One region of the Streptomyces sp. NPDC090032 genome, then DNA from elsewhere that is predicted to be linked to it. Evidence: riboswitches for the same ligand, from Rfam matches in the RefSeq annotation. Region 1 holds a riboswitch; the other holds the start of a gene.
The links. Region 1 has a riboswitch for cyclic di-AMP ahead of ACIPWY_RS28520 (NlpC/P60 family protein). Riboswitches for the same ligand answer to the same signal wherever they lie in the genome.
Positions count from the first base shown of each region.

Region 2: it holds a riboswitch for cyclic di-AMP, as region 1 does, so the genes downstream of both, ACIPWY_RS15375 (M23 family metallopeptidase) here and ACIPWY_RS28520 (NlpC/P60 family protein) in region 1, are expected to answer to the same signal.

Region 1 covers NZ_JBIVFF010000012.1:149,606-161,400, reverse strand. The annotation lists gene ACIPWY_RS28570 (DoxX family protein) at 1-269, shown strand, start outside; gene ACIPWY_RS28565 (hypothetical protein) at 590-814, opposite strand; gene ACIPWY_RS28560 (PspC domain-containing protein) at 801-2,192, opposite strand; gene ACIPWY_RS28555 (PspC domain-containing protein) at 2,355-3,644, shown strand; gene ACIPWY_RS28550 (LuxR C-terminal-related transcriptional regulator) at 3,641-4,366, shown strand; gene ACIPWY_RS28545 (hypothetical protein) at 4,373-5,059, shown strand; gene ACIPWY_RS28540 (hypothetical protein) at 5,257-5,895, opposite strand; gene ACIPWY_RS28535 (NlpC/P60 family protein) at 5,928-6,998, opposite strand; gene ACIPWY_RS28530 (hypothetical protein) at 7,292-7,645, shown strand; gene ACIPWY_RS28525 (tellurite resistance/C4-dicarboxylate transporter family protein) at 7,670-8,542, opposite strand; gene ACIPWY_RS28520 (NlpC/P60 family protein) at 8,645-9,814, opposite strand; cyclic di-AMP (ydaO/yuaA leader) riboswitch at 9,823-9,985, opposite strand; gene pcrA (DNA helicase PcrA) at 10,239-11,795, shown strand, end outside.
Region 2 covers NZ_JBIVFF010000005.1:567,718-573,712, forward strand. The annotation lists gene mgtA (magnesium-translocating P-type ATPase) at 1-1,631, opposite strand, end outside; gene ACIPWY_RS15360 (tellurite resistance TerB family protein) at 1,841-2,296, shown strand; tRNA gene ACIPWY_RS15365 (tRNA-Met) at 2,355-2,428, opposite strand; gene ACIPWY_RS15370 (PP2C family protein-serine/threonine phosphatase) at 2,628-3,734, shown strand; cyclic di-AMP (ydaO/yuaA leader) riboswitch at 3,994-4,139, shown strand; gene ACIPWY_RS15375 (M23 family metallopeptidase) at 4,151-5,200, shown strand; gene ACIPWY_RS15380 (aldo/keto reductase) at 5,310-5,995, shown strand, end outside.

The DNA.
Region 1 (11,795 bases):
CCGGCTTCGGCTATGCGATCGCCTTCGGTGAACTGGCCGTCGGTATCGGCACGTTGATCGGACTGCTCGCCCGGCTCGCCGCGGTCGGCGGGATGCTGATCTCGCTGAGCCTGTGGCTGACGGTGAGCTGGGCGACCGAGCCCTACTACCTCGGCAACGACCTCGCCTACCTCATGGCCTGGCTGCCGCTGGTGCTTGCGGGGGCGTCGGTGTTCTCGGTGGATGCGCTCCTCGCGGCTCGGCGCCGGGCCCGGGGCGGGCTCGGCTGACGGGACTTCTTTGCGGCGGTGCGGTTCTTGGGGCCGGGATGTGTGCGGCGGCGCGTCGCTCGGGGCCGGGATGTGTGCGGTGGCCGCGTTGCTTGAGGCCGGGGTGTGTGCGGCGGCGCGCCTAGGGGGCGGCGCGTGCCGTGGTTCGGCTGCGGGTGGTGAGTGGCTGGGCGCGCAGTTCCCCGCGCCCCTGGAGGAGCGCCTGTTGCGACGGCGCCCTCCTCCGGGCTTACGGGGAGAGGAGGCGCCTGCTGCGACCGTGCCCCTCCCGGGCTTACCGGGCGAGGGGCGCCTGTTGTCACCGTGTCCCCTTTCCGGGCTTACCGGGAGTCGGATTCCGTGAGGTTGGATCTTCGGTGGCGGCGGATCGTGTACGTTGCCGTGCCCGTCACTGCGGCCAGGGACAGGCCGGCGCTGACTACGGGGAGCACCGCGAACCACGGCACTTCCCAGCCGCCCAGCGCGTCTCCCAGGGAGAGCACTCCGGCCGCGGTCAGGAACAGGCCCGCGACCAGCTTTCCCGGCCGGAACTCATGACGTGGCACGGGCCACCTCCGCCTGTCCGACACCGACTTCGAGCCGCAGCTCGACCGTGCCGCCGTCCTTGCTGCCCGCGGGCGGTGTGAGGGTCACCCTCTGCTCCTGTCCCGGACGGATGTCCACGTCCTGTGTCTGCTCGTCCGGCAGCCGGATGTCGCCGATGCCCACCTCGGCCCGCAGCACCACCGTCGCGTCCTTCGGTACGACGACCTTGAGCTGCCCCGCCCCGACCTCCGCCCTCGTCGTCAGCGTCTTGCCCTTGCCGACGTCGATCCCGCTCAGATCGAGCGTGCCGACGCCCGTCCCCAGCTCGTATCTCGGCTCGACCTGGGCGGCCGAGGCCGGGGTCCAGTCGGTGCGCACCCAGTGGGTGGTGATGTTGGAGGGGAGTGCGGCCGACGCGGCGAGAAGGCCCGCCGTGATGACCGCGAGGACGATCGAGCCGGCGCCGGTCCGCCCGACGAAGGCGCTGAGCGCGATGCCCAGGCCGAAGACGACGAGCGCGCTCGCGAGACCGGCCTGGAGTGCCGTGCCGAGCGGGTGGCCGTGCCAGGTGGCGGCCGTGCCCGCGCAGCCCGCGGCCAGCGCGAGCAGGAACGTCCAGCCGCCGATCCGGCGCGGCCCGCGCTGCTTGGGCGCCCCGCCTTCCGGGCCGCGGGAGGAGTCGACAGGTCCCCAGGTCGTACGGTGCCCGTGCGCCGTGGGCTCGTACCGGATGTCGACGCCGCTGTCGGGCCCCCAGAAGTAACCGGTGCCTCCGACGTGCGTGCCGTCCTTGACTATCGGGTCCCGCCACCAGGACGGGGCCCCGGCGACGGGCGGCGCCTGCGCCTCGGGCGGAGCGTCGGCCACGGTCTGCGCCGCCAGGGGGTCGGGGTCGGCCCCTCTGCGCTGCCGGGACCAGTACCCCGCGCCGGCGAGGAGCAGGGCGAGGACGGCGGCGAACGTGAGCACCCCGCCGTTGTTCAGCATCGAGAGGAAGAGCCCGCAGCCGACGAGCGCGACGAGCACGGCGGTCAGCGCCGGGCCGTCCACGCGGCCGGAGAGGAGCTTGCGCGCCTCGTTCTCCTCCTCGTCGTCGTACGGGACGAAGAGCCAGGCGAAGCCGTAGAAGATCAGGCCGAGCCCGCCGGTCGCGGCGAGCACGGCGAGGCCGATCCGGAAGATCACCGGATCCATGTCGCAGTGCCGGCCGAGGCCCGCGCACACGCCGCCCAGCGTCCCGTGCCGTCGGTCGCGCCGGAACTTGCCCGGGGGCGCGGGGACGCCGGGCTCCTGTCCCGGTGCGGGCGGCGCGGACGCACCGCCGGAGCCGCGCCCGGGCACCGCGTCCTGCGGCTGCCCGGCCTCCGCTCCCGTCGAGGCGTGCTGGTGATCTGTCATGCGTCCATGGTGACGGGCCCACGTCCGCAGCGGCAGTCGGGACGACCCTGGACGAACCCTGAGATCGCCCCTGACGGCGCTCGGGGCAGGGACGGAGATCAGGGGAGTCTCCGGGCTCAACCCTGATGCCCGGGGTCCGGCCCGCGTGTGACCATCAATGGCATGCCGGAAGCCGCAGCACCACCCATTGATGTCCCGCGGCCGCCGCGCAAGCTCTACCGCTCCAGCGACGGACGCTGGCTCGGCGGAGTGGCGCGGGGGCTCGCCGGGCATCTCGGCCTGCCCGTGATCTGGGTGCGGCTGGTCTTTGCGGGCCTGTTCATGGCGGACGGCCTCGGCGCGCTCCTGTACGCGGCGTTCTGGTTCTTCGTCCCGCTCGGCGTCGGCGGTGTGGGCAGCGAGCGGACCCCTGCGTTCACCACGGAGACGGCGACGGACGGCCGGCGCAGACTCGTCGCCCGTAAGCCGGACAAGGGGCAGATCCTCGCCCTGCTCCTCATGGTCGTCGTGTCGATGATCTTCGTCGGCAATGTGAATCTGGCGGGGAACGCGAAGGCGTATCTGTGGCCGACGCTCCTCGTCGGTGCGGGCGTGGCCCTCGTCTGGCGCCAGGCGGACAATGCGCGCAGGGCCCGCTGGATGGAGGTCGGCCGCCGCAGGCGCACGCTGAATCTGGCGCGGTCCGCAGCCGGTGTCGTACTCGTCGGGGCAGGTGTCACCGGGATCTTCGTGCTCCAGGGGTCGGCCCAGCATCTCGGCTCCATCCTTCAGGCCGCTCTCGCCGTCCTCGTCGGAATCGCCCTCCTCGCCGGCCCCTATCTCGTGCGCATGACGCAGGACCTGTCCGAGGAGCGCCTCATGCGGATCCGGGCGCAGGAGCGGGCGGAGGTCGCGGCCCATGTCCACGACTCGGTGCTGCACACGCTCACGCTGATCCAGCGGAACGCGGAGAGCGCGAGCGAGGTACGGCGCCTGGCCCGGGCCCAGGAGCGCGACCTGCGGGCCTGGCTCTACAGACCGGAGGGGAACGGGAAGGACGAGGCGGAGGAGCCCGGCACGGTCGCGGAGGCGGTCAAGCGCAGCGCCGCCGAGGTCGAGGACAAGCACGGGGTGCCCCTCGAGGTCGTGGTGGTCGGCGACTGCCCGCTCGACGACGGTCTCTCGGCACAGATGCAGGCCGCGCGGGAAGCAATGGTGAATGCCGCCAAGTACGGTGGCGAAGGCGGTGCGGTCCAGGTCTATGCCGAGGTCGAGGAGGAGACGGTGTTCGTGTCCGTACGCGACCGGGGCCCCGGTTTCGACCTCGACTCGATTCCCGCGGACCGGATGGGCGTACGAGAATCGATCATCGGCCGGATGGAGCGCAACGGCGGCACGGCGCGGCTGCGCGCGGTGCCGGACGGCGGCACGGAGGTCGAACTGACCATGAAGAGGGCGGAGCAGACCCCATGAGTGACGAGCAGGTCAAGCCGGACGCGACCGTGGCGAGCGGGCCGGAGACGGAGCCGGTCGGCCGTCACGCCCGCGTGGTCCTTGTCGACGACCACCGGATGTTCCGCACCGGTGTCCAGGCGGAGATCGGCCGCACGGAGACGACGGGCGTCGAGGTGGTCGGCGAGGCCGCGGACGTGGATCAGGCGGTCACGGTCATCACGGCCACCCGCCCCGAGGTCGTCCTCCTCGACGTGCACCTGCCCGGTGGCGGGGGCGTCGAAGTCCTGCGCCGCTGCGCCCCGTTGATGACGGCCGCCGACAACCCGGTCCGGTTCCTGGCCCTTTCCGTCTCGGACGCCGCCGAGGACGTCATCGGTGTCATCCGCGGTGGCGCCCGCGGGTACGTCACGAAGACGATCACCGGCACTGACCTGGTGGACTCGATCTTCCGGGTCCAGGACGGCGACGCAGTCTTCTCGCCGCGCCTGGCGGGCTTCGTCCTCGACGCGTTCGCGTCGACCGACGCTCCGCCGGTCGACGAGGACCTCGACCGCCTGACGCAGCGCGAGCGCGAGGTCCTGCGCCTCATCGCCCGCGGTTACGCGTACAAGGAGATCGCCAAGCAGCTGTTCATCTCCGTGAAGACGGTCGAGTCCCATGTCTCGGCAGTCCTGAGAAAGCTCCAGCTGTCGAACCGCCACGAGCTGACCCGGTGGGCGACGGCACGGCGTCTGGTCTGACGGGCGGTGACGACACGTCTTCCGCAGTCCGCGCTGAGCAGCGGCGCCATATTCCACCTCGTCGGTCTCGCGGCCGACGCGGCGGAATCGGGTGATCCGCTGGAGTGGCAGGTGCTGCGCTATCAGCGGATACAGGGAGTTGAGTACACCCGCTCGCCCTGGAGCTGGCCGCTGCAGCCGGCCGCGGCCCAACTCGACTATCTGGCCCACACGTTCACCGAGGAGTTCTTCTCGACCTGCCCGCCGTCCGCCCGCGCCCTGTGGAGGCGTGCGGCGGGGAAGCGGACTGTGCCCGAGTTCATGAACGACCTGGCGACGCTCCTGAGGATGGCGTGCCGCGAACCCGAGGCGACGTACGAGGAGATCCCGCTCGCCGGCTGGGAGCTGGCGGTGAGATTTCCGCGCCTGCTGGGCTTCGAGACCTGGCTCGAAGCGGCTCTCCCCGACGAAGAGGACCCGGTCCGTGCGGGGATAGAGAGCGAACACCCTTACTGCGCCGAGCACTTGCCGGAGCTGATCGCCCAGGTGACGCAGGTACTCGCCCTCTGCCGGGACTCGGAGGCGTTCGCCGGGCAGTTGCGCGCGCGGTGCGGCGCCGCGACTCCCGAACTGCTGGCCGAAGTGGCGGACCGCGCCTACGCCCACATGGCGCACGAGCACCGGAGCGGCGCGCTCCTGCAGCCGCCCGCGTAGCCCCCGCGAAGCTGCCGTCCGACGCCGTGAGTTCGCAGCGGGCGGTGTCGCCCTCCTTGCCGACGAGCGCTACCGCGAACCCGGTCGCGGCAAGAGGACAAGCGGAGCAAGAGGGAGTGGGCGGGCCACCGAGTATTGCGGTGTGGGCCCCAGGCCCGGCCGTGGTGAAAACCTGACCGCGCCGCGCGAGCTCGCCCTCAGCGGTGTGTGCCGCCCCGTGCCGGTGCCGGGCTCGGCCTCCGCACCGCCCAGCGGTAGTGGCTCAGCGCCTTCCTGACCCCGATGAGGCCCGTCAGCCAGAGGATGGTGCCTGCGCCCATGCCGAGGGCGACATCCGAGTGGGTGTCCCGCCCCGGTTCGGCGTACGCGGCCGCACCGAGAGACGCCCACAGGCCGAGTGCGCACAGCACGAGTGAGGACAGGCACCAGGTGAGACTGGCGCCGGGGGCGCGCAGCCGGGCATCGGTCGCCGGATCAGTGTCCAACGCGACCCAGGCATCGGTGAGTTCGCGAATTTTCCGGTCGCGGCGCATGCCGAGCACGACGCCGACGACCGCGGGGGCGAGCGCCGCCAGGCCGAGGATCACGAAGACCGGGCCGAAGGCGAAGGCGAGCGGATCCTTGTCCTCGATGAGCTGGAGCGTCAGGACCAGCAGGGACCAGCCGATGACGCCGCCGAACCCGCACAGCCACAGCAGCAGGAGGCGGTGCGCCGCGAGGTATGTCCTGCGCAGCTCGCGGAGGGCCATACCGCGGTCGGTGAGCAGTGTCTGCCGGTCCGGCCACGTACGGAGTTGGACAGGGGGCGGAGGCGGCGGCAACGCACGGCTAGGCATGGCCCTGACATTACCGGCGGGCCCGCACCGGCTCACGCCACCCGTGTAGCCCCGGCGAACGGCATCTCGTCGATCGGGGCGATGCGGACCGGGGCGCTCGGGTTCGGGGCGTGGATCATTTTGCCGTTGCCGATGTAGAGACCGACGTGGCTGATGCCCGAGTAGAAGAACACCAGGTCACCCGGCTGCAGTTGGGAGCGAGGGATGCGGGGGCCCGCGTTGATCTGGGAGTACGTGGTGCGCGGCAGGGAGATGCCGGCCGCGCGGTAAGCGGCCTGGGTGAGGCCGGAGCAGTCGAAGGCGTTCGGGCCCGTGGCGCCCCACACGTAGGGGCTGCCGAGGGCGCTGTAGGCGTAGGCGATGGCCGCCGCCGTGCGGGAGTCCGGGGCCTTGGGCAAGGCGCCGGACGGCAGTTCGCGGGAGGTGTCCGAGCGGGAGGCGCGGCCGGCCGTGCCGGTGTCGCCTGCGCCCGCGCCGACGCCGGTGCGCTCGGCCGCCGGTAACTGGGCGAGCAGGCGCTTCGCCTCGGCCAGCTTCCCGGTGACGGTCTTCTTCTGCTTCTTCAGTTCGCCCTGCCGCTTGCGCAGCTCGGCGAGCCGGCCGTCCGCCTCGGAGCGCAGCTGGTCGATCTGCCGCAGTTCGCGCTGCACGCGCCCGATCGCGGATGCCTGCCGCGTGCCGAGCCGGTCGGCGAGCGCCGCGTTGTCGAGGTACTTGGCGGGGTCGGAGGACAGGACGAGCTGGACCGCCGGGTCGAGCGCGCCGGTGCGGTACTGAGCGGCGGCGGCCGAACCGAGCGCCTCGCGCTGGGTGTTGAGCCGGTCCGTCCTGCGGGCCGCCTCGTCCCGCAGTGAGCCGAGCTTCTTCTCGGCCCTGTCCGCCTTCTCCTTGGCGCCGTTGTACTTCTCGGTCGCCTTCTCGGCCTCCTGGTAGAGCTGGTCGACCTTCGCCTTCACCTGGCTCGGGGTGAGCCGGGGATCCGCGTGTGCCGCGCCGTCCAGGACGGTGGCGGTCGCCGCGGAGGCGAGAGCGAGGGTCGCCGCGGTGCGGGCCGTAGGGCCGGTGAGCGAGCGCTGTCGGGGCTTGCGGTGCGCTGCCGACACGAGGGGCACGTCCTTCCGGTACGTACTGCTTACGCGTCCGGCGGCGGCCCGCACAGGGGGAGCGGGCCGCCGCCGGACCTTTCTCGGCGGTAGGTGCCCGGCTTCCGCCTCTGAGCGGGGCGGGGGTGGGATGCCGGTCACCTGAGGAAGGACGCTAAACCTGACCGTCACGGGTTGGTGACGGATTGTCCGCAACTGGTCCTCGAGTTCTGGGTGTGACCGCATGTGACCGCCGGCGGACCGGTGCGGGCCGGTTCATGGGGGCAGTGAGGCCCCGGCTAGGCTCGCCCGTCATGGACGTACTCATCCACCTCTTCGTCGGCCTGCACATCATCGGCATCGCCTCGCTCCTCGGCGGGTTCCTCACCCAGATGAAGGCGATGGGCAAGGGAACGGCCCGGTTCGTCCCGGCGATGCTGCACGGCGCGCTGACCATGCTGGTCACGGGAGTTGTCCTCGTGGGCCTGAATCAGGCGGACGACAACACCGTCAACAACATCAAGATCGGCGTGAAACTCGCGCTGCTGATCGTGATCCTGGGCCTCGTGTACGTGAAGCGGGACGACGAGAAGGTCGACAAGGGCCTGTTCGGCCTCGTCGGCCTCCTGACCACCGCGAACATCTTCATCGCGGTCCTCTGGACCTGAGCCGGCCGGTGTTCGGGACCCGAGTCAGCGTGCTGCTCCGGACCTGAACGTCGCGAACAGGGTGGCGAGCCACGCGGCCACGGCGACCCACACCAGCACCTGCCCCGGCCCCTTGAGCCAGGTCACATCGGCGGCGGCGCCCACGGACAGTGCCGCCGCCGCTGTCATTCCCATCGGGAAGACCGTCGACCACCGCCGGATGTCGTAACGCGGCCGGGGCCACCGCACCTCCGCCAGCACCAGCACGACGTACCAGGTCACGTCCAGCGCGAGCAGCAGAAAGCTCACGGTGCGCAGGACGTCCGTGTCGTCCTCGTTCCACAGACCCGTCGCGACGAGCTTCGACGCCGCGAGCGCGGAGATGGCGAGCGCGCCTCCCGCGACCCACTGGTCCCCGGCGCCGGAGGCCACCTCGCGCAGGTCGAAGCGGAGCAGCGCGAAGCAGTACAGGACGAGCCCGCCCCAGAAGAGCACCATTCCCGTGAACGCGAGCCAGTGCGCCCCGACCGCGGGCGCGAGCGTCGCCGCGAGGACGACGAGGCCCTGTGTCGCGACGCAGCCGAGGAACACGCCTCCCGGCATCCGCGGCTTCCAGTGCCGTACGACGTTGATCATCAGCACCGGCCAGACGACCACGGACAGGGCGAGGAGCGCCTCGGCCAGGGTCTGCCATCCGAACAGGGAGATCCGGGTGCCGAGGACGGCCGTCGCCGCGACCGCGGTGAGCGCGGGCGGGGTGTCCGCCTCGGACTGCCAGCGGTCGCGCTCCCGCACCAGCCGTTTCGCGAAGTCCGCCGCGAGGAGCAGCCAGAGGGCGGCGGCGAGCACCAGCATGATGCCGGACAGCACCGGATAACCGGTCAGTCGCAGGCCGACCGAGATGATGCCGGTGGCCATGACGGCGGCGCCGGCTGCCGGCGGGAGCTGGGACCAGGAGGGTCCGGGGCGTGGGGTTGCGTTCGGGCCGCGCACCGCCCGAACGTAACCCCACGAAGGCGGTCAGGCCGGACGCACCACGCTGTGTATCGGCATGTAGTAGATCGACTCGACGCGGACGTTCGCGCCCGGCTTCGGGGCGTGGATCATCTTGCCGTCGCCGATGTAGATGCCGACGTGGCTGATGTCGTCGTAGAAGAAGACCAGGTCGCCGGGTTGCGCGTTGGCCGTGGTGACGGTCGTGCCGACCTTGACCTGGTCCCAGGTCGTGCGCGGCAGTGAGATGCCGGCCGCCTTCCACGCGGCCTGCGTGAGGCCCGAGCAGTCGTACGAGTCCGGGCCGGTGGCGCCCCACACGTACGGCTTGCCCTCCTGGGACTCGGCGAAGGCGATGACCTTCGCGGCCTTGGCGGCGTAGCCGCTGCCGGTGCTTCCGGAGCCCGTACCCGTACCCGTACCCGTGTCCGAACCGGTGCCGGGGTTCTCCTTCTGCTGCGTCTCCTCGGCCGCCTTGCGCTTGGCCTCCGCCTCGGCCTGCTGACGCGCCAGCTCCTCCGCCTTCTTCCTGGCGGCCTCCTGCTTCTTCTTCTCGATCGCCGCGAGCCGCGCCTTCTCCTCGGCGGTCAACTTCGACAGGAGTTCGCGGGCGTCGCCGAGCTTCTGCTGGACGTCCCTCTTCGTGCTCCTGAGCGTGGCCTGCGAAGTGGTGAGCGTCTCAAGGCTCTTGGCCGCCTCCGTGCGCTTCTTCGTCGTGGCGGCCTGCTCGGTCTGGTAGTCGTCGACGGCCTTCTTCTGGCGGCTCGTGAGCCGGCTCATCAGCTGGTCCTGGTCGAAGTAGTCCTGCGCGTCGTCGGCGAGAAGCAGCGTCGCGGTGTCGGAGACGGCGCCCGTGCGGTACTGGGCCGCGGCGAAGGTGCCGAGCTCCTGGCGGGCCTTGTTGAGCTTCTCGGTGCGCTGTGCGACGTCGTCGAGCAGGTCACCGACGTGCTTTTGCTGCTTGGCGGTGCGCTCCTTGGCCGCGTTGTACTTCTCCGTGGCGACGCCCGCCTGGTGGTAGAGGGTGTCGACCTTCTTCTGGACCTCTTCCAGGCTCGGCTTCGCGGGCGCGGACGGGGCGGCGTTCGCGCTCTGCGAGAGCAGGGCGATGGAGGTGAGGGCCGCCGTGGTGATGCCGACGACGGGGGCCGTGCGGGGACCGGCTGTCCTGGTGCGCGGCTTGCGGTGCGACGCCAAGGGGCGCGTCTCCTTCCCATGACCGCCTACCGGGTTAGCTGTCGGGTTCGGGCGGATATTCGGAAGGCTGCCCTACGGCCGTCCCTGACGGGTCGTCGGCCGATTCACCCCAAAGGTCGTGGGTCCCCGGTTCCATGCCTCTCGGCGTACTGAACTCAGCGGGGGCGACCCGTTCGCGGCGTGGTTGCCGACGGAGGGACGGGCGGCCCGCGGAGCACGCTAGCCAACTCGTGTGGCTGCTGTGAAGGTTGATGTTCGATATGCCCGATACATTTTCGTGACCTTCGGCAATCTTGTTCGTGACCTCCGGTAACCCTTACGGAGCGTGATTCGCGCACTACGAGAGGTGGCCGGGTCCGCGAAGTCGGGCGAAGTTTCCGGGGCGGCCGTGGGTGTCAGTGGGGCGGCCTAGACTCGTAGAGCGATGAGCAGCCTCTTTGACGACAGCTTCCTGGCGGACCTCACGGCTTCGAAGGCCAGTGAGGAACATGCCCCGCCGCCGCCCGAGGACGACACGGCTCCGGAGGACGTTCCGGACGACCTGTTCGACGGGAAGTTCGACGTGCCCCCGGCCAGGGACGCGTACTACCGGGACGGCGCCCCACGCCCGGCGCTCGACCCGGCGGCGCTCCTCGACGGGCTGAACACGAACCAGAAGGCGGCCGTCGTCCACGGCGGCTCCCCGCTGCTCATCGTGGCGGGCGCGGGTTCCGGCAAGACCCGCGTGCTCACGCACCGCATCGCGTACCTCCTCGGTGAGCGCGGTGTGCACCCCGGCCAGATCCTCGCGATCACGTTCACGAACAAGGCCGCGGGCGAGATGAAGGAGCGCGTCGAGTCCCTGGTCGGCCCGCGGGCGAACGCGATGTGGGTGTCGACGTTCCACAGCGCCTGCGTGCGCATCCTGCGCCGCGAGTCGAAGAAGCTCGGCTTCACGTCGTCGTTCTCGATCTACGACGCCGCCGACTCCAAGCGCCTCATGGCCCTGGTCTGCCGGGACCTCGATCTGGACCCGAAGAAGTTCCCGCCGAAGTCCTTCAGCGCCAAGATCTCGAACCTGAAGAACGAGCTGATCGACGAGGAGGACTTCGCGGGCCAGGCCGCCGACGGCTTCGAGAAGACCCTCGCCCAGGCCTACGCGATGTACCAGTCCCGCCTCCGCGAGGCGAACGCGCTGGACTTCGACGACCTGATCATGACGACGGTGCACCTCCTGCGCGCCTTCCCGGACGTCGCCGAGCACTACCGCCGCCGCTTCCGCCATGTCCTGGTCGACGAGTACCAGGACACGAACCACGCGCAGTACGCGCTGGTCAGAGAGCTGGTGGGCTCGGCCGACAGCGGTCGCGCGGAGGACGAGCCGCCCCGCGCGGACGACCTCCCGCCCGCCGAGCTGTGCGTGGTGGGTGACGCGGACCAGTCGATCTACGCGTTCCGCGGAGCCACCATCCGTAACATCCTCCAGTTCGAGGAGGACTACCCGGACGCGACGACGATCCTGCTCGAGCAGAACTACCGCTCGACGCAGACCATCCTCTCCGCGGCCAACGCGGTCATCGAGCGCAACGAATCCCGCCGCCCCAAGAACCTGTGGACGAACGCGGGCGCGGGCGCGCAGATCACGGGCTACGTCGCGGACACCGAGCACGACGAGGCGCAGTTCGTCGCCGACGAGATCGACCGGCTCACGGACGCGCGCGACGCGAAGGCCGGCGATGTCGCCGTCTTCTACCGGACGAACGCGCAGTCCCGTGTCTTCGAGGAGATCTTCATCCGCGTCGGCCTGCCCTACAAGGTCGTCGGCGGAGTCCGCTTCTACGAGCGCAAGGAGGTCAGGGACGTCCTGGCCTATCTGCGGGTGCTCGCCAACCCCGAGGACTCCGTCCCCCTGCGCCGCATTCTCAACGTGCCGAAGCGGGGCATCGGCGACCGCGCCGAAGCGATGATCGACGCGCTCTCCCAGCGCGAGAAGATCTCCTTC
Region 2 (5,995 bases), on a different contig from region 1:
TCCGCGGTCCGTACGTCGCCGGGGGCGAGCCCCAGATCGCGCAGGGCACGGGCCGCCGTGCCGGGGTGGTCGCCGGTGATGACCTTGACCGTGACGCCGCGCTCGCCGAGGTCGCGCAGGGCCCGCGCGGCGGTCGGCACGAGGGCGTCGGTGAAGGCGACGAAGCCGGTGAAGGTGAGGCCGCGTTCGTCGGCGGTGCTGTACGCGCGGTGCCGGGCGGGGCGTTCGGCGGTCGCCACCGCGAGGAGCCGGAGCCCGTCGCCGGACAGCGCCGCCGCTCGGGCGAGCAGGCTCGCGCGCTCCGCTTCGTCGAGGGCGCACCGCTCCAGGACGTTCTCCACGGAGCCTTTGACGGCGAGCGTGACCGTGCCGGGCGTGCCGGGCCGCCGGACGACGACGGTGGCGAGGCGCCGTACGGGGTCGAAGGGCAGGGCGGTGAGCCCGTCGTACGCGTCGGTGACGGCCGCGTCCGCGTGCCCGATGACCGCCTCGTCGAGCGCGTCCGGGGCCGGCAGGTCGGCGAGCTGGAGTGTCCACCAGGCGGAGACGGCCGCCCAGTGGAGGGCGTCGGGGTCGGTGCGGGCCAGGTCGACGGCCGGGCGGTCCTGGGTGAGGGTGCCCGTCTTGTCGACGCACAGGATGTCGACGGCGCCGATGTCGTGCAGCGCGGGGAGCCGTCTGACGATGACGCCGTGGGTACGGGCGAGCAGCGCCGAGCCGCGGGCGAGCGCCGTCGTGACGATGACCGGCAGCATCTCCGGTGTGAGCCCGACGGCCACCGCGACGGCGAACGGCAGGGTCTCCAGGCCCCGGCCGCGCAGCGCGGCGCCCGCCATCAGGACCAGCGGAGGCGTCAGCAGCATGAAACGGATCAGGGTCCACGAGATGCCGTGCACCGAGCGTTCGAACGCGCTCGCCCCGCGCCGTGCGCCCACCGTTCCGTGGGCCGCCGCGAAGCGGGTGCCGGCGCCCGTCGCGAGCACCACGGCGCTCGCGCTCCCGGACGCCACGCTGCCGCCCTGGAAGCACAGTTGCGTCGACTCGCCGTCCGCGGGCAGGTCCACCGGACGCTTGTCGACCGGCACCGACTCCCCGGTGAACGCGGCCTGTTGCACGCTCAGGCCCTGCGCCCGCAGGAGTCGTACGTCGGCCGGGATCAGGTCGCCGGGGCCGAGACGCACCACGTCGCCGGGCACCAACTGGCTTACGGGGAGCTCGCGTTCGGCCGGTGAGGCGGTCTCGTCGTCGCCGGGGCGGCGCAGCACGGTCGCCGTCGTCGCGACCAGGTCGCGCAGGCCCGCCATGGCGCTGTCCGCGCGGCGCTCGCCCGCACAGCGCAGGCCGCAGCTGATGGCGACCAGGACGAGGATCACGCAGGCGGTGCCCCAGGCCGCGACGGCCGCCGAGACGAGGCCGAGGCAGAGCAGGACGCCGGTGAACGGGTCACGCAGGCTGCGGGCGGCGAGGCGGGGCCAGGACAGGGGACGCGTACCCGGCGGGACGTTCTCGCCGTGGCGGGCCAGGCGCCGCTCGGCCTCCGCCTCGGTGAGGCCGTACGGGCCGCTGTCGAGGGAGCGCAGGAGCTGGAGCGTCGTACGGCCGGGGGCCGTCTGCGGGGCGGTGTCGGTCACTCTCGGGCGCCGTCAGCGATTCTCGGGTGTCGTCACCGTCGTCTTCTCCCGTTCATCGGACCGCGAATCCCGTTCACCGGACCGCGAAAGGCTCCCCCGTAAGGGGTTCGAAGGCTTCGAAGGGTTCAGTTTAGGGGCGGAACTTTTGCCGCTCCTCGCTAGTTTCTACAGCGCTGTAGAAGATCATTATGTGTCGAACGAGGAGAGTCATGGCCCTGTGGGATCGCTTCAAGGAGTCCGCGTCGACGATGCAGACGCAGCTCATGGCGAAGAAGAACGACCTGAAGAGCGGCGCCTTCCGTGACGCGAGCATGGCGATGTGTGCGCTGGTCGCCGCGGCCGACGGCACCGTCGACCCGGCCGAGCGCAGCCGCGTGGCCCAGCTCATCTCCTCGAACGAGGTGCTGCAGAACTTCCCGGCGGACCAGCTCCAGAGCCGCTTCGACGCGAATCTGAACAAGCTGACCGCCGACTTCGCCTTCGGCAAGGTCAGCGTTCTCCAGGAGATCGCCAAGGCGAAGAAGAAGCCCGCCGAGGCGCGCGCGGTCATCCAGATCGGCATCGTCATCGGCGGCGCCGACGGCGACTTCGACAAGACCGAGCAGGCCGTCGTCCGCGAGGCCTGCCTGATGCTCGACCTGCCCCCGCACGAGTTCGACCTGTAAAGGGACATGGAATACACCGAAGGCCCGGAACCAATGGTTCCGGGCCTTCGGCCTTCAGTAGCGGGGACAGGATTTGAACCTGCGACCTCTGGGTTATGAGCCCAGCGAGCTACCGAGCTGCTCCACCCCGCGTCGGTAAACACGACTCTACGCCATTGCGGCGACAGAACGCGAATCGGTTGCCCGGCGTTCCGCGATCCGCCGCCCCGGACCCCTTTCACCCGGTCGGTCCCGCCAGGTCGCCCGTCGCCTGTCCGGGGGGAACTCTGGAGTGGGGCCCGATGACGTGCGCAGACGCGGGACCGACGCGGACGGTGGCGGGAGACGAGTGGTGGGGCAGCGAGGAGGGCACAGACGAGAGACGGAGCAGGGCCTGTCCCGCGCCCGGTTCCTCGTACGTCTGGTACCCGTGCTCCTCGTCGTGATCGGGGCGGTCTACGACTACGTGACGCCGTCGACGTTCACCGGCGTACCCCTGTTCACCGCGGCCCCGCTGGTCGCGGCCCCGTTCTTCTCGCCCCGTGGCACGCTCCTGACCGGCCTCGCGACCGTCGCCGTCGTACTCGGGGTGCATCTCAGATACACCCGCGATTACGACACCGACGCCATCACCGAACTCGTCACGGTCGTCACCGTCGCCGTCCTCGCCTGTGTCATGAACCGCGTCGTGCGGCGGGGCAGCGAGCAGCTCACCTCTGTGCGTCAGATCGCCGAGGCGGCCCAGCGCGCCGTTCTGCCCGAGCCCGCGGAGCGCATCGGCGGCCTCGAGATCGCCGCCCGCTACGAGGCCGCCCAGGCAGGCGCCTTCATCGGCGGCGACCTGTACGCCGTGCAGGACACCCCGCACGGCGTACGGCTCGTCGTGGGCGACGTGCGCGGGAAGGGCATGGGGGCGGTGGCCGCCGTGGCCGTCGTCATCGGTGCCTTCCGGGAGGCGGCCGAGCAGGAGGCGACGCTGGAGGCGGTCGCGCAGCGTCTGGAGCGGGCGCTCGCGCGGGAGGGGATGCGGCGCCACGGCCTGGACGAGACCGAGGGCTTCACCACGGCCGTGCTCGCCGAGATCCCGCACGGCAACGGCCTCGTACGGGTCATCAACCGGGGCCATCCGGAACCCCTGATCCTGGGCGGCGACGGGGCGCTCAAGGTCCTGTCGCCGCCGGAGCCCGCGCTGCCGCTCGGGATGGGCGAGCTCGGCACCTGGCCCGACCGCGCTTCGGAGACGGAGTTCCCGTCCGGGGCGACGCTGCTGCTCTACACCGACGGCCTCTCGGAGGCGCGCGACGCGCAGGGCACGTTCTACGACCCGGCGGCGCGGCTCGCCGGGCGGATGTTCTCCGGGCCCGATCCGCTGCTGGCCGCGCTCGCCGCCGAGGTCCGCCGGCACACCGGGGGCGGCACGACGGACGACATGGCTCTGCTCGCCGTGAGACGGCCGTGAAGCGGCTGTGAAGCAGCCGTGACCACCGTCATCACATTACGTAGTCGAACGGCGCCACTGCGCATAACATTTGACAAACCGTCAGATGAATCGCCCGTTCCGACGACCGGTCAACTCGCCCGATTCCGCCCGCTGGTGCCCCGATAAGTCCAGGCCAAAGGCGTTAACGATCAGTCGGAACAGCTTGGAATCGAGCCCTGGTGTCTATTAACGTTCGATAACGCAGCGCGGTCGTCCCAGCCGTCACAAGAGATGGCTCCGTGCGCACGCGCCTAATCCCGCAAGGGAGCCGGGGAACCACCAACTTGGGGTGAATCGGACGTCTTTCCTTGCGGAAGGCGTCGGTAGGAGACCTTCCTGCTCCGAACCCGTCAGCTAACCCGGTAGGCGAGAAGGAAGGAAAGGAGTGCGCCCCAGTGGCGTCCAACCGGCCTGCCCCAGAGTTCTCCTACGCGCCGATCGACGAAGCCTTCGGCTCAGCGGACGAGCAGACCTGGGAGGAGTGGAACCCCACCGAGGAGTCCATTCGCCCCGTACGCGGCAGGCACCGCGTAGCCAAGCAGCGCGGCGGTCTCGCGCGCAGCTCCACCGTTCTCGGCGTCGGCGTGATCGCGGCCGTCGGCGCGGGCGGCATCGCCACCGCGCAGGGCGGCAAGCCCCCCGTACACATCTCGATGCCCGACCTGTCGGCCGTCAAGGACTCCCTGCCCGACGCCAAGTCGCTGCCCGGCGTGGGCGCGCTGATATCCGACGACTCCGACGACTCGTCAGGCACCTCCGCGAGCCCGCTGACCGAAGCCGGCGTCAGCACCGCGGACGCCGCGCAGGGCACGACCGCCGGTGAGGCCCTGCGCGCCCGCATCATGCAGCAGGCCGAGCAGCAGCAGGACCAGGCCGCCCAGGCCGAGGCCGCGGCCGCCGAGCAGGCCGCCGCGAAGAAGGCCGCCGACGACGCCGCCAAGGAGCGGGACGCCGCCACCGCCAAGGCCGCCGCCGAGAAGAAGGAGGCGGAGGAGGCCGCGAAGAAGAAGGCCGAGGCCGAGCGCCTCGCCAAGCTCGCCAAGAGCTTCACGCTGCCGGTCTCCTCGTACACGATCACCGGTACGTTCGGTCAGCCCGGTTCGATGTGGTCCTCCGGCTATCACACGGGTCTCGACTTCGCCGCTCCGACGGGTACGCCGCTGAAGGCGATCCACTCCGGCACCGTCAAGGAGGCCGGCTGGGCGGGCGCGTACGGCTACCGCACCGTCCTGGAGCTGCCGGACGGCACCGAGCTCTGGTACTGCCACCAGTCGTCCCTCAACGTCAGCGCCGGCCAGAAGGTGACCAGCGGCGATGTCATCGGCCGCGTCGGCGCCACCGGCAACGTGACCGGGCCGCACCTCCACCTGGAGGTCCACCCGGGCGGCCAGGCGACCGGGGTCGACCCCGCTCCGTGGCTGCGCTCCAACGGTCTGACGATCTGAGGCTCGCGCCCTCCGAACCCCGGCGGTCCTGACGGCAACCCCCCGACGTCAGGACTGCCGGTCCGGCGTGACCGGAATATCTTGATCCACATCGGTGTTGTGACTCGTCATGACTTCTCTTCGCAAGCTCGGCTCGTCAGACCTCGAGGTGTTCCCGCTCTCCCTCGGCGGCAATGTGTTCGGCTGGACCGCCGACGAGGCGCAGTCCCTCGCCGTGCTCGACGCGTACACCGCCGCCGGCGGCAACTTCGTCGACACGGCCGACGCGTATTCGGCGTGGGTTCCGGGCAACAAGGGCGGCGAGTCCGAGACCGTCATCGGCAAGTGGCTGGCCGCGCGCGGCAACCGCTCCGATGTCGTCATCGCCACCAAGGTCGGCGCCCACCCCGACTTCAAGGGCCTGTCCGCGCACACCATCAAGTCCGCCGCCGACGAGTCCCTGCGCCGCCTCGGCACCGACTACATCGACCTCTACTACACGCACTTCGACGACCCGTCCGTGCCGGTCGAGGAGATCATCACCGCCCTCGACGAGCTGGTGACGTCGGGCAAGGTGCGCGCCATCGCCGCGTCGAACCTGACCCCGGAGCGGCTCCAGGAGTCCCTGGACTTCTCCGACCGCGAGGGCCTCGCCCGCTACGCGGCGCTCCAGCCGCACTACAACCTCGTCTCGCGTGACACCTACGAGGGCAGGCTCCAGGAGGTCGCCTCGCGGGGCGGTCTCGCGGCCGTCCCGTACTACGCCCTGGCGTCCGGGTTCCTGACGGGCAAGTACCGGCCGGGCACCGAGGTCGA